Regions from separate parts of the Variovorax sp. Soil_C_17 genome, predicted to be linked through region 2. Evidence: predicted binding sites of a transcription regulator. Region 2 holds the regulator's gene; the other holds the start of a gene.

Region 1 (3,403 bases), on a different contig from region 2:
GTGGGCATCGAGCGCGCGCAGCACGCGCAGCACGCCGACGGGCTTCTCGCCGCGCGTGTAGAAGTCCTGCACCTCCTGCTCGGCGAGCGGCGCACCGGCTCGGCGGTTGAGCGCCGCGAAGGTGGCGTGGCGAACGGTGCCGAACAGATGGCAGTGCAGCTCGACCTTCGGGATCGCGTGCAGGAAGGCGTCGAGGGGAGCGGGCGCGGGCGTCATCCGGGGCAGTTTAGTGAGCGCACCCGCCACAAGCAAAATGCCGGCGCCTGGGCACCCCTGGACGGAGCCGCTGTTGCAACCCGGCCGCCACCCGGATCGTGTCGCGCACGCGCGGACAGGTCCGTCAGTGCGTCGGTTCCGCCTTCAATCGTCCTGCCTTCAGGGCTGCGCGTAATGCGTCATTCGCGCGTGTCTGCCATCCCGGCCCGGTCGCCTTGAGGCCTGCCAGCACGTCGGCGTCGAAGCGAATCGTCGTCGACACCTTCGCATCTTCCTTGACGCTGCCCACAGGCCGCCCGCGCTTGCGCGCTGCAATCTGCGCGGGGGTGTGGGCCGCCGCATGTTCGCCGCGCTGTGCTTGATCAATGCTGCGCAGCAGAGCGGCCTCGAACTCGGCCATTTCCGGATCCTTAGTCTTGGGCATCGAGTTTCTCCTTGATCGCCTTCAGCACATGGGTGCTGATGTTGTCGAACTTGGCCTTGGCGTAGACCAGGACCAAGACCACTTCGTTGCGTGCTGTACGGATGAAGTAGATCACCCGAGCGCCGCCGCGCTTGCCCATGCCGGCGCGCACCCAGCGCACCTTGCGCAGGCTGCCGGAGCCGGGAATCACGTCGCCAGCCTCCGGGTTTTCCGAGATCCAGTCGATGAATTCCATGCGCTCGGCATCAGACCAGACCTTGGCAGACCAAGCGATGAATTCGGGCGTCTCGATAACGGTCAGCATTTTTTAATTTATTGTAGTAACAAGTAAACTAACCCAGGGAATTGCTTGTAGCGAGGTGCCCATGGCTGACCCTCTCTCTCTCTATACGCAAGTGGGTGGTGGCGCGAGTGCGAACCCGCGTGCACGTCAAGTCGATTGGTGGAATACTGTATATCCATCCAGTCATTCGAGGTTGAAAGACCATGCCCGATGCTTTCATTCCCCTCCACGCCATCAAGGGCCGCGGCGCCGCGACCCGCCTGCCCCACCGTTTCGAGCGCGACGAGCGCGATGCCTTCGACGACGGCTGGGGCACGCTCGAAGAGGGCTCCGGCGAGCCGCTGCCGCCCCTGCAGACCGAGGTGCGCTTCGAGGACGTCAAGTCGGTGCTGAGCGAAAACGACTCGCCGGACATCCCCTTCGATCGCTCGATCAACCCCTACCGAGGCTGCGAGCACGGGTGCATCTACTGCTTCGCGCGGCCGACCCACAGCTACCTGAATCTCTCGCCCGGCCTGGACTTCGAGACCAAGCTGATCGCCAAGCGCAACATCGTGGAGGTGCTGCGTGCCGAACTGGGCCGGCGCAGCTACAGGCCGCAAAACCTGGCGATCGGTACTGCAACCGACTGCTACCAGCCGATCGAGCGCGAGCTGCGCCTGACGCGCTCGGTGATCGAGTTGCTCCAGGAGGTGCGCCATCCCTTCGGCCTGGTCACCAAGTCCAGCGCCGTCGAGCGCGACCTGGACGTGATCGCGCCGATGGCGGCGCAGCACCTGGCGGCGGTCTACGTCACCATCACCACGCTCGACGGCGAGCTCGCGCGCAAGCTGGAGCCGCGTGCCGCCGCGCCGCACCGCCGGCTGCGCACGGTGCGCACGCTGGCCGAAGCGGGCGTGCCGGTGGGGGTGAGCGTGGCGCCGCAGATCCCCTTCGTCACCGAGGACATGGAGAAGGTGCTCGAGGCCGCCTGGGAGGCCGGCGCGCGCAGCGCCTTCTACACGGTGATCCGCCTGCCCTGGGAGGTGGCGCCGCTCTTCAAGCAGTGGCTGGAGCTGCATTACCCGCAGCGCGCGGGCCGCATCATGGCGCGCATCCGCGAGATGCGCGGCGGCAAAGACTATGACGCCGCCTTCGGCACCCGCATGGTCGGCAGCGGCCTGTGGGCCGAGCTGATCCGCCAGCGCTTCGAGAAGGCGACGCATCGCCTGGGCTTCAACCGCGAGCGCGTCGCGCTCGACCTCAGCGCGTTCCGGCCACCCGGCGCAGCGGGGCAGGGCAGTCTGTTCTAGCGTCGGCACTCGCGCTCGCGCTCCCGCTCGCTCCGCGCGATTGCACACCGCACCAGTCGCCGCCCAGTGCCTTCACGAGAAAGACCGAGGTCAGCAGGCGCTGGCCCTGCAGCTGCGCGGCCTGGCGCTCGGCAACCAGCAAGGACTGCTGGGCGCTGATCACGTCGAGGTAGGTCGAGGCGCCGCCCTCGTAGCGGCTGGTCGCCATATCGAGCACGCGGCGCGCCGACTCGACGGCGGCGAGCGATTGCGCAACCGCGCGGTCGAGCGCGGCCAGGCCGGTGATGCCGTCCTCCGCCTCCTGCATCGCCGTCAGCACCACGCGCCGGTAGTTGGCCACCGTGCCTTCGTAGCCGGCCTGCGCGAAGTCCACGTTGGCGCGGATGCGCCCGCCGTCGAACAGCACCTGCGTCGCCGACACGCCCACCGACCACAGCAGGCTGGGCGCATCGAACAAGGTCTCGATCATGCGGCTGTCGACGCCCACCGTCGGCGTCAGCATCACGCTGGGATAAAAGGCCGCGGTCGCGACGCCGATCTGCGCATTGGCCGCGGCCATCGCGCGCTCGGCCGAGGCGACGTCGGGCCGCCGCTCCAGCGCTTCCGAGGGCACGCCGAGCGGAATGGCCGGCGGCACGATGGGGCGCAGGTCGGCCGCCAGCGCAAAGCCGGGCGCCGGCGTGCCGCTCAGGGTGGCGAGCGCATGCTCGTACTGCGAGCGCTGCTTTTTCAGCACATCGACTTGCGCGAGCGTGCTGTCGAGCAGAGCCTGCTGCTGCGCCACATCGACCCCGGAGACGGCGCCGAGGTCGTGGCGTGCCGTGACGAGCTCGAGCGCGCGGCGCTGCAGCGCGATCGAGCGCGACAGCACGTCGAGCTCGATGTCGGTGGCGCGCAGGTTGAAATAGGCCGAGGCGAGGTCGGTGGTGAGCAGGAGGCGCGTGTTCTCCACGTCGGCAGCCGACTGCGCCGCGGAAGCGGTCGCGCCCTCGACCGAGCGCTGCACGCGGCCCGCCAGGTCGAACTCGTAGCTGGCGTTGAGCGAGAGCGCGAAGTCGTTCTGCACCGTGGAGAAGTTCTGCGTCGCGTAGTTGGTGAGCGGGCGGTTGGCGGAGATCTTGAGCCGCGAGGCACGCGCGCCCAGGCCCAGCTGCGGATAGCGCGCGGCATCGGCCGCCGACAGCGTGG
Region 2 (3,403 bases):
TGCCAGCAGCGCCCAGAGGGACGCCGGCAGGCCGGGGCGCTTCAACGTCGCACCTGCAGCGCGCCCGGATTGACGATGTTGGTGGGGTTGCCCTTGATGAAGCTCACGACGTTGTCGAAGGCTTGGCCGAAGTACATCTCGTAGCTGTCCTGTTCGACGTAGCCGATGTGCGGCGTGCAGATGCAGTTTTCCAGCCGCAGCAGGGCGTGGCCCTGCAGGGGCGGCTCGCTCTCGAAGACGTCGATGGCCGCCAGTCCGGGCCGGCCGCGGTTGAGCGCGGCGAGCAGCGCGTCCTGCTCCATCAGCTCGGCGCGCGAGGTGTTGACGAAGAGGGCGGTGGGCTTCATGCGCGAGAGGTCCTCGAGCGTGACCAGACCGCGGGTCTCCTCGGTGAGCCGCAGGTGGATGGACAGCACGTCGGCTGCGGCGAAGAAGGCTTCGCGGTTGGGCGCCACCTGGAAGCCGTCGGAGCGCGCGCGCGCACAGCTTTCTTCGCGGCCCCAGATCACGACCTGCATGCCGAAGGCCTGCCCGTAACGCGCCACCAGTTGGCCGATGCGGCCATAGCCCCAGATGCAGAGCGTCTTGCCCTTGAGCACGGAACCCAGCCCGAAGTTGGCCGGCATGGAAGCGGATTTGAGGCCCGACTGCTGCCAGGCGCCATGCTTGAGGTTGCTGATGTACTGCGGCAGCCGGCGCATTGCCGCCATGATCAGCGCCCAGGTGAGTTCGGCCGGCGCAAGCGGCGAACCCGAGCCCTCGGCGACCGCCACGCCGTGCTCCGTGCAGGCATTGACGTCGATGTGCTGGCCGGCGCGCCCGGTCTGCGAGATGAGCTTGAGCTTGGGAAGCTTTTCGATCAGCTGGCGCGAGATCTGGGTGCGTTCGCGGATCAGCACGATCACGTCGGCGTCCTTGAGCCGCACCGAGAGTTGCCCGATGCCCTTGACGGTGTTGGTGTAGACCTTGGCGGCATACGCGTCGAGCTTGGAGGCGCAGCGCAGCTTGCGCACTGCGTCCTGGTAGTCGTCGAGGATCACGATGTTCATGGCGTGCCATTGTGCCTCGCACCATCCGCGGGGCTGCGTGCCGTGCGCCAGAAGCGCAGGGCGCTTCTGGGATATGGCCGCGGCATGCTCGCGAAATCCGTGTGGAATGCCGGCGGAATTGCCCGCGGAGCGCCCGCGCAAGTTTGCGCGGATCTGCCCGCGCCTCGGGCGCTCAGCGCGCCTGGCAGTGGGTCGCTGTACTCAATGCAGGCGGCCCGACGACGGCGTTGCGCCGGCTGCCTCCAATGCGGCCAGCCGATCGAGCTCGGCGCAGACATCGGCCATGCGGCCGGAGATCACGACCCGGCCCGTGCCCGGGCCGTTGGGTTGCGCATCGACCATGCGCACCACGCGCAGCGGCCGAGCCGGCGCTGAAAAGTGGGACAAGTGGGACAAGTGAGACGTTGGCGCGGCAGGCCGCGCGGCGCAACTGGGCCGGATGCCGACGTAGCGCAGGCCGGAGGCGCTGCGGCGGCGCGACGGCATCCAGCGGCTGGCCAGCGATTGAAGGGGTGTGAACAGGTCGACGAGGCTGAGCAGAGCGATTCCCATGTGAACTCCATGAAGGTCAGAGATTGAACACAGGCAGGATTGCTGTCATCGGCCGCGACAGGGTGATGGCCCTTGGCCATACGCCCGCCACCTGTCGTAGCCGGTGGGACGGCAAGGGCCGATTTCGCCCATGCCGCCTTGTGCGGATCTACATCAGCATCGTGTTGCGGATGAGGCCGACAGCCAGGCCTTCGATCTCGAAAGGCTCGCCGGGCTGCACGATGATGGTGGGGTAGTCGGGGTTCTCGGCGTGCAGCTCGATAACCTGCTTGTTGCGCTTGAGGCGCTTGACCGTGACCTCGTCGCCCAGCCGTGCCACGACGATCTGGCCGTTGCGGGCTTCCTTGGTGGCCTGCACCGCAAGCAGGTCGCCGTCCATGATGCCGGCGTCGCGCATGGACATGCCGCGCACCTTGAGCAGGTAGTCGGGCTGGCGCTGGAACAGGGTGTTCTCGACGTAGTAGGTCTGGTCCACGTGCTCCTGCGCCAGGATGGGCGAGCCCGCGGCCACGCGGCCGATCAGCGGCAGGGCGAGCTGTGCCATGCCGGGCAGCGACAACGAGAACTGGTTGTTGCGCGATTCGTTCAGCGAGCGCAGTGCGTCGCCCTTGAGGCGGATGCCGCGCGACGTGCCGCTCACGAGTTCGATGACGCCCTTGCGCGCCAGGGCCTGGAGGTGTTCCTCGGCCGCATTGGCGGATTTGAAGCCCAGTTCGGCGGCGATCTCGGCGCGCGTGGGCGGCGCGCCGGTGCGCGCGATGGCGCTTTGGATCAAGTCCAGAATCTGTTGCTGGCGGGCGGTAAGCTTGGCGGCGAACTGCATTGACGACTCCTTGCGGCACTGGCTGCATATCCAGTACCTGTATTTTTAACCAGTTTCGGGAGCTTTGGCAAGCCATGGCCGACAACGACAGCGAAATCAGGCGACGCGTGATCGTGCTGGGCACGGGCGGCACGATCGCGGGCCGCGCTGGCAGCGCGGGCGACAACGTGGGCTACACCGCCGGTCAGGTGGGCGTGACCGAGCTGCTGGAGGGCATCGCCGCGCCCGCCGGCATCGTGCTGCAGACCGAGCAGGTGGCGCAGGTCGACAGCAAGGACATGAGCTTCTCGATCTGGCGCCGGCTGGCCGAACGCTGCGCCCATTGGCTGGCCGAGCCCGATGTCGCCGGTCTGGTCGTCACCCACGGCACCGACACGCTGGAGGAAACCGCCTTCTTCCTTCAGTCGGTGCTGGCGCCTTCCAAGCCGGTCGTGCTCACCTGCGCGATGCGGCCGGCCACGGCGCTGACGCCCGATGGCCCGCAGAACGTTCGCGATGCCGTCGCCGTTGCCGCGAGCCCGGGTGCGCGGGGCGTCGTGGCGGTCTGCGCGGGCACGGTACACAGCGCCTTCGATGTGCAGAAGGTGCATACCTACCGCATCGACGCCTTCGATTCCGGCGATGCGGGACCCGTGGCTTATGTGGAGGAGGGCGCCTTGCGCGAGCTCAGGAGCTGGCCGACCTCGCCGTCCGAGCCGGCCCGCCGTTGCTTCGAGCTGATGCGGCAGGCCGAGCGCTGGCCCCGCGTGGAGATCGTGCTCAGCCACGCAGAGGCGCGCGGCAGCATCGTCGATGTGTTGATCCGGGAGCAACAGCCAGGTGCTGCGGAGCCGGTGCAGGGCCTGGTGCTGGCGGCCACCGGCAACGGCACCCTGCACGAATCGCTCGAAGCAGCCGCGCTGCGGGCACAGGCGGCGGGCATTGCGGTGGTCCGTGCCACCCGCTGCATGCAGGGGCGCATTCTTCCCACGCCTGGCGC

The links. The regulator LexA, encoded in region 2, represses DNA repair genes until DNA is damaged. The targets are predictions, from matches to a motif close to ACTGTATNNNNATACAGT.
Positions count from the first base shown of each region.
Region 1: AC3A6Y_RS25700 (PA0069 family radical SAM protein) is a predicted target of LexA. The motif match lies at 1,090-1,107, and genes of this name have one in related genera.

Region 1 is NZ_JBDGIT010000006.1:179,586-182,988, forward strand. It holds gene add (adenosine deaminase) at 1-216, opposite strand, end outside; gene AC3A6Y_RS25690 (BrnA antitoxin family protein) at 341-640, opposite strand; gene AC3A6Y_RS25695 (transcriptional regulator) at 627-944, opposite strand; gene AC3A6Y_RS25700 (PA0069 family radical SAM protein) at 1,127-2,215, shown strand; gene AC3A6Y_RS25705 (efflux transporter outer membrane subunit) at 2,166-3,403, opposite strand, start outside.
Region 2 is NZ_JBDGIT010000003.1:544,181-547,583, reverse strand. It holds gene AC3A6Y_RS17735 (MFS transporter) at 1-45, opposite strand, end outside; gene AC3A6Y_RS17730 (D-2-hydroxyacid dehydrogenase family protein) at 42-1,049, opposite strand; gene AC3A6Y_RS17725 (hypothetical protein) at 1,251-1,601, opposite strand; gene lexA (transcriptional repressor LexA) at 1,750-2,424, opposite strand; gene AC3A6Y_RS17715 (asparaginase) at 2,499-3,403, shown strand, end outside.